Prochlorococcus marinus str. MIT 9312: one gene and its partner. Each later gene encodes a partner of the first gene's protein in a complex. Links are inferred from orthologs where the notes say so. Each region holds a gene or a part of one and is shown on either strand. Other genes may lie near its edges. The genes, in order: carA and carB.

Region 1 (3,329 bases):
AATATTTTGTTGGAGGGAGGAAATCTTGATGAGTTAACTTCTAGTTTGTTAATGCAAAGATGGCTTAATGATGAAATATCTGATGTTCAAACAGGAGCTTTTTTGAGCGCTTTGAGAGCTAAGGGCTGCACAGGTGTTGAATTGTCTTCTATGGCCGAGGAACTCTTGAAAGTTTGCGAGTTGCCAGTAGCAAGACCAAATTTGTATATGGTAGATACTTGTGGAACTGGAGGTGATGGAGCTAATACATTTAATATTTCCACTGCGGTAGCATTTGTGGCTGCATCTTGTGGTGCAAAAATTGCTAAACATGGAAATAAAAGTGCAAGTGGAAAGGTTGGCTCTGCTGATGTTTTGTTGAATCTTGGCTTAAATTTAAATTGTTCATTAAAAAAAGTAATCTCAGCCGTTAATGAAATTGGAATAACTTTTTTGTTTGCACCTGTTTGGCATAAATCTTTAATTAAACTTGCTCCTTTAAGAAAAGCCCTTGGAATAAGGACTGTATTTAATCAACTTGGACCATTGGTAAATCCTTTAAGACCTAATGCGCAAGTATTAGGTGTTGCTTCTGAAGATCTTTTAGAGCCTATGGGAAGTGCGCTATTGAAAATGGGAATGAATAGAGTGATAGTAGTTCATGGCTCTGGCGGCCTTGATGAAGCATCACTTCAAGGAGACAATAAATTAGTATTTGTAGAGAAAGGAAAATTACGATTTTCAAAAATAAATATCTTAGATTTTAATCATGAAAATATTCCAAACGACAAGCTTGTTGTTTCTGGCAGTGACTCTAATGAGGAAATATTAAAGTCTGTTTTAAATGGTTCTGGACAAAAATCGCATAAAGATGTTGTTGCCTTGAATGCTGCATTAGTTTTATGGGCAGCAGGAATTGAGGATGATTTACATAAAGGTTTTAATAAAGCTTTATTTTCAATTAATCAAGGAAATCCTTGGGAGAAATTTTTACTCTTAAAAACTTATTTATCCTCAGATGATTTAATTTCACCTTAATGATTAATTCCTATAAGAAAAATGCAAAATTAGTTTTAAGTAATGGATTGATATTTCCTGGATTTTCTTTTGGATATTCGGGAACTGCTGTTGGCGAAATAGTATTTAATACTGGAATGACTGGGTATCAGGAGGTTATTACTGATCCAAGTTATTACGGACAAATATTAACATTCACTTATCCAGAAGTTGGAAATACTGGTATTAATACTGAAGATTCAGAATCAAGTATTTGTGTTAAAGGAATAATTGTTAGAAATTATTCAACAAATAATAGTAATTGGAGATCCCTGAAGAATTTTAATGAATGGTTAGTTGAAAAAAAAATTATTGGTCTTTATGGAATTGATACACGAGCTCTTGTTAAAATTTTAAGATCTAATGGTTCGATGAATGCGGTTCTTACCTCTGAAGAAAGAACTTTAGACAATTGCTTAGAAATAATAAATGAAACGCCAAAAATGGAGGGCTTGAATTTATCAAAAGAAGTTTCTACAAAGCAACAATATTTATGGCGGAATCCTACAGGAACAGATTTTGATGTTAGAAAAAGATATTCTGAAAATACTAATAAACTAAAAGTAGTAGCAATTGATTTTGGAATAAAAAAATCAATTTTAAATAGACTAGTTTCTCATGGTTGTGAAATTTTAGTTTTACCTTCAAGTTCTTCATTGAAAGATGTTATATCAAATAAGCCGGATGGTATATTCTTCTCAAATGGTCCAGGAGATCCTTCTTCTGTTACTGAAGGTATAGATTTAGCAAGATCACTTATTGAATATGGTGAAATACCTATGTTTGGAATTTGCCTTGGCCATCAAATATTTGGAATAGCCCTAGGAGGTTCTACTTATAAACTACCTTTTGGACATCGTGGTCTAAATCATCCTTGTGGAATCAATAATCAAATTGAGATAACAAGTCAGAATCATGGTTTTGCTCTTGACCCTAATTCTCTCTCAAAGGACATAGTCAAAATCACTCACTATAACCTTAACGATAATACTGTTGCAGGATTGGAAGTTAATAATAAGCCAATTTTTAGTGTTCAGTATCATCCAGAAGCAGGACCTGGTCCACATGACTCTGATTATTTATTTAAAAAATTTGTTTCTCTAATGTTAGAAAGATGTTGACATATTGTTTTCTTTTGATTTGATTATTACATTTGATACATTAATTTTTTGGAGGAATTAGGTCATAGAAGATTTCCAAAAGCTAACTGTTTCTTTAAGAGGAAACCTCGATGTAAAAGCAAATATTATTGTTTTTACTTTTAAAGGGCAACTTGATGCCTTCTCAGAAAAACAATTTAAGACTTTTGTAACTAATAATTTAAAAAATGAGCTTCCATTCGTTATTGATCTTACAAAAATTGATTTTGTAGATTCTTCGGGTCTTGGAGCTCTTGTTCAGACTGCTAAAGAATGTAAAAAGTTGAAGTTAGGTTTCTCGGTTGTTGGTAATTCAAGAGTTGCTCAAACAATTAAACTCGTGCGTTTAGGCGATTTTCTTAATTTAAAAGCGAGTCTTGAAGATGCATTAATTTACTTAAAAAATTGAATTATTGGATTCAAAACTTGGCTCCATATGGAGCTCCTGATGAAATAGGTGTTATTCAACTTGCTTGGCTTGGGGATTCAGTATGGGAACTTCATCAAAGACTAAGACATATACATTTCCCTTTGAAATCAAAAGAACTTCATTTATCAGTAGTCAACGAGGTAAAAGCAGAATCTCAATCAAAATCTTTAAGTCAAATTGAACATTTGTTGAATGAAAATGAAATGGATTTAATTAGACGTGCTAGAAATAAAACAAAGAAATACCCAAAGTCTTCAAACCCTACCATTTATTCCCGAGCAACTGGATTTGAAACCCTGATCGGTTGGCTATTTCTAAAAGACCCTCAAAGATTGTCAGCTCTTTTTGAGCACCTTGAAATCAAAATGAATTGAATTAATGAAAAACTTACCAAAAAATAATTATTCAAGAAAAAATAGAAAACAGGACAAAAATAATTCTGATTCTAATTTCTACTCAAAAAACACAAATTCATCAAAAAAACATAATAGATTTCCCATCCATTCTTCTAAAAATCAAGGGGTTAACAATTTAGATGAAAGTTATAAAAAGAAAGATAACTTTTCATATTTAAAAAAATCAAAGCCAATAAATAAATCTAATATTAAAGTCTCTTCCAACTCTCAGGATATTTATCAAGACCTTGCAAATAAAAAAAATTTTGATGATTGGATATGGGGGAAACATTCGGTTTTTGAGGCTCTTATTAATCAAAGAGCTATTAA
Region 2 (4,163 bases), 120 kb from region 1 along the record:
TGTCTTCGATAAGGGCGAAATTGTTGAGGTTGGGAAACATATTGATTTACTAAATAAAAAAGGGATTTATAAAGAATTATGTGAAAAACAATTGATTAAAAAGTTATGATCCTATTTTATTTATTAATAAAGTTAAATCCATGAGTGAAAATACAAATGATTCTGCCAACCCAGTTTTAACCTTTGAAGGTAAGAAGTATTTGATAAATGATCTTTCTAATGACATAAAAGAATCTATAAAAGGATTACAAATAGCAGAAACACAACTTAAAATGCATGAAGATACTTTGAAATTACTTTCAATTAGTCGAAACTCCTTGGTGAATCAATTAAGAGAAAAACTAAAAGACTTAGAGTAAAGTTTTAATCTTCATGTATTTCTTGTAGAGAGTAAGTATTGATTTTATTACTTTGCAAGGCTTTGATTGCTTTAATGGCTGCCTTCGCTCCAGGGATGGTTGTAAAAGTAGGAATATTATATTCTAAAGCAGCACGCCTTAAATATGCGTCGTCATGAAGAGCCTGTGATCCTATTGGAGTATTAATTATTAATTGAACAAGTCCAGAACGAATTAGGTCCTCTATATTTGGTCTTCCTTCATGGACTTTTAGCACTTTTTCAACATTAATGCCTAAATCTACCAAGTATGCAGCTGTACCTTTTGTTGCAATCAATTTAAATCCTAAAATCAACAATTCTCTGGCAATTTCTTCAAGATTTTTTTTATCTAAATCATTAGTAGACAAAAAAGCAACTCCTTCAGAAGGAACACCATTTCCTGCTGCCAATTCCGACTTAGCATAAGCAATTCCGAAATCCTTAGCTAAACCCATTACTTCCCCAGTAGATCGCATTTCAGGACCTAGAAGTGTATCAGATCCAGGAAATCTTTTAAAAGGTAAAACAGCTTCTTTTACTGCCTGAAATTTTGGAGAAAATTCTTTAGTAAAATTAATATCTTCTAATGTTAAACCTTGCATTAACTGGGTCGCTAATTTTGCAACTGGTTTACCTATGGCCTTGGAAACGAATGGAACTGTTCTGGAAGCTCTCGGATTAGCCTCAAGAATAAATAATTTGTTTTCTTTATTATTTAAATTTGTCACTGCAAATTGTAAATTAATCAAACCAACAACATTTAGTTTTTGTGCAATTAATTTAGTCCAAGTCTTTACATTATCTATAGTTGATTCCGAAAGAGAAATTGATGGTAAACAACAAGCTGAATCTCCCGAATGAATTCCTGCAGGTTCAACATGTTCCATCAAACCAGCAATTACAACTGAACCTTCTGAATCACATAAAGCATCAACGTCTATCTCAATAGCATTATTCAAATATTGATCGAGAAGGATTGGATGATCAGGTGATACCTTAACTGCTTCAGAAATGTATCTAGATAATTCATTCTCATCTTTAACAATTTCCATTGCCCTGCCTCCTAAAACATAAGAAGGCCTTACGACCAAAGGAAATCCAATATTTTTGGCTACCTTTTGTGCTTCATCTTGATTACGAGCTATGCCGTTTAAAGGTTGCCTAATACTTAATTCTTCAAGTATATTTGTAAATTCTTCTCTATCTTCTGCTATGTCGATAGATATTGGAGACGTTCCAAGAATTTTTGTACCAGTTTTTAAACCCTCATCAGTTTTAAGCCATTCAAATAAAGGTAATGATAATTTCAATGGAGTTTGACCTCCAAATTGAACTATCAAACCATAAGGATTTTCAGCTTCTATTATGTTGAGAACATCCTCCAAAGTTACAGGCTCAAAATATAAAATATCGCTAGTATCATAATCTGTTGATACAGTTTCTGGGTTACTATTAACCATTATTGTTTTGTAACCACTTGTTGAAGCTTGATATGAAGCATGACAACAACAGTAATCGAATTCTATTCCTTGACCAATTCTGTTTGGACCTCCTCCAAGAATCATAATTTTCTTTGACTTATTATTATCTGAAATCTCGCTATCAAAAATTTCAGAATTTAAATTAATAAAGGATTCTTCGTAAGTTGAATAATGATAGGGAGTCGAAGATGAGAACTCTGCTGAACAAGTATCGACTGTTTTATAAATAGGTATAATATTTAGATCTTTTCTATATTTTCTCACTTCAAAAAAGTCAGACTTAGTTAACTTTGCTATCTGTTGATCTGAAAAGCCTAATTGTTTAGCATTTAGCATCAAATCTCTATCTAGATCAATAAGTCCTTTTTCTTTCAAAAATTCATTTTCAAAATTAAATATATTACGTAATTTCTCAATAAACCAAGAATCTAAATTAGTAACTTCTTGAATATAAGAATTGGTTTTGCCTATCTGCATAGCTTTTTTAACTATGAGAATTCTTTCAGACGTAGGTGTTCTTAAACTATTATTTATGTGATTCTCGTTCTTAAATTCATCTAGTGAATCACATTCCCATCCAAAAATACCTACTTCTAAGGACCTTAATGCTTTCTGAAAAGATTCTTCAAAAGAACGCCCGATTGCCATTGACTCACCTACGGATTTCATTGAAGTGGTTAAGGTATTTGAAGAGCCTTTAAACTTTTCAAATGCAAATCTAGGGATTTTAGTAACTACATAATCAATTGATGGTTCAAAACATGCAGGTGTTTTTTTTGTAATGTCGTTAATAATCTCATCAAGTGTATAGCCAACCGATAATAAAGCCGCAATTTTGGCTATGGGAAATCCAGTTGCTTTACTTGCCAATGCAGAGGATCTACTCACACGAGGATTCATTTCTATTACAATTACTTCTCCATTAGATGGATTTATTGCAAATTGAATATTACTCCCTCCAGTTTCAACTCCTACCTCTCTAATAATTTTTAATGACATGTCCCTCAATCTCTGGTACTCCTTATCTGTTAAAGTCTGTGCGGGAGCTACAGTAATGGAATCTCCAGTGTGGACACCCATTGGGTCTAAATTCTCAATACTGCAAACTATTACTACGTTATCTGCTGTATCTCTCATTACTTCTAATTCAAACTCCTTCCATCCAATAAGTGATTTTTCAATTAATATTTGATCCCTTGGACTTTCCTCTAATCCAGTTGTACACAATTCAATAAATTCTTCAAGATTAAAAGCAATTCCACCTCCTACACCACCCAAAGTAAATGCCGGCCTTATTATAAGAGGATAGGAATTAATTTTTTTTTGTACTTCTTTAGCTTCAGCCAGGTTAGAAGCTATACCAGATGGGCAAACATTTACATTTATCTTTTCCATCGACTCTTTAAACAATTTTCTATCTTCAGCTTTATTAATAGCTTTTAAATCAGCACCAATTAATTCAACATTATTTTTTTTTAAAAAATCTGACTCTGATAATTTAACCGCTAGATTCAAAGCAGTTTGACCTCCCATAGTGGGAAGAATAGCATCAGGTTTTTCTCTTAAAATTATCTGTGAAATGATTTCAGGAGTCAATGGTTCAATATATGTTTTACTTGCAACCTCAGGATCAGTCATAATCGATGCCGGATTTGAATTTATCAATATAATTTCATAACCAGCTTTTCTTAAAGCTTTGCAAGCTTGAGTGCCAGAGTAATCAAATTCGCATGCTTGTCCTATAACAATCGGACCTGAACCTAAAATAAGAATTTTTTTAAGATCACCTCTTTGAGGCATAATTTAAAACCTTCATTTATTTCATGCTACTTATAAATCATCAGATTTTAATGAAGTTACTTGAAAAGCAACATTTGTTTCTATAGTATTGAAAGAAAATAATTTTTTATGAGCGAACTTCAGCGACTTAAAAGTTTGTTACCTCCAGAGAATGAAAATTGGGTATTTGTTGAAGCTGCTGCAGCTATAGATCCACCTTTAATAACGCTTGAGGAAATTGGTCGTGACGAAGTAGAAATCCAAATTGATTTAGATGAATGGGATAACTTTGCAATTGACCACAGAAATCTATTATTTTGGCACGAAGTAGGCAAGATCCAAAATGACACAATTCCCAGAGATGGTTGGGAAATGGCAGCTCTTGCTATTGGGCTTGGAGGAGCGATAGGGGAGTTGTGGGTACAAGATGGGCTACTTTTATTACTTGCTCTTGGTTTATCAAGTTTTGCAGGTTATAGATTATATATAAAAAATAATTCTGAAAAAAAACTTCAAGATGCTAT

The links.
Region 2: the proteins of carA (region 1) and carB are in contact, whole or in part, in a solved structure (PDB 1KEE), measured with the Escherichia coli proteins. The link is inferred for Prochlorococcus marinus str. MIT 9312 from one-to-one orthologs.

What each region holds. Positions count from the first base shown.
Region 1 is NC_007577.1:783,290-786,618, forward strand. What follows is about bases 87-3,086. They hold carA (glutamine-hydrolyzing carbamoyl-phosphate synthase small subunit), read left to right. Parts: upstream 87-1,016; coding sequence 1,017-2,156; downstream 2,157-3,086. Other genes in these bases: trpD (anthranilate phosphoribosyltransferase), read left to right, coding at 87-1,017; PMT9312_RS09450 (STAS domain-containing protein), read left to right, coding at 2,221-2,583; PMT9312_RS04355 (ribonuclease III domain-containing protein), read left to right, coding at 2,580-2,978; rlmB (23S rRNA (guanosine(2251)-2'-O)-methyltransferase RlmB), read left to right, coding at 2,983-3,086. Also shown: more of trpD, read left to right, coding at 1-86; more of rlmB, read left to right, coding at 3,087-3,329. UniProt on the Escherichia coli protein: Small subunit of the glutamine-dependent carbamoyl phosphate synthetase (CPSase).
Region 2 is NC_007577.1:908,062-912,224, forward strand. Bases 164-3,997 are described here. They hold carB (carbamoyl-phosphate synthase large subunit), read right to left. Parts: upstream 3,661-3,997; coding sequence 364-3,660; downstream 164-363. Other genes in these bases: PMT9312_RS04985 (DUF6447 family protein), read left to right, coding at 164-359; PMT9312_RS04995 (DUF3318 domain-containing protein), read left to right, coding at 3,769-3,997. In the rest of the region: PMT9312_RS04980 (ABC transporter ATP-binding protein), read left to right, coding at 1-109; more of PMT9312_RS04985, read left to right, coding at 141-163; more of PMT9312_RS04995, read left to right, coding at 3,998-4,163. UniProt on the Escherichia coli protein: Large subunit of the glutamine-dependent carbamoyl phosphate synthetase (CPSase).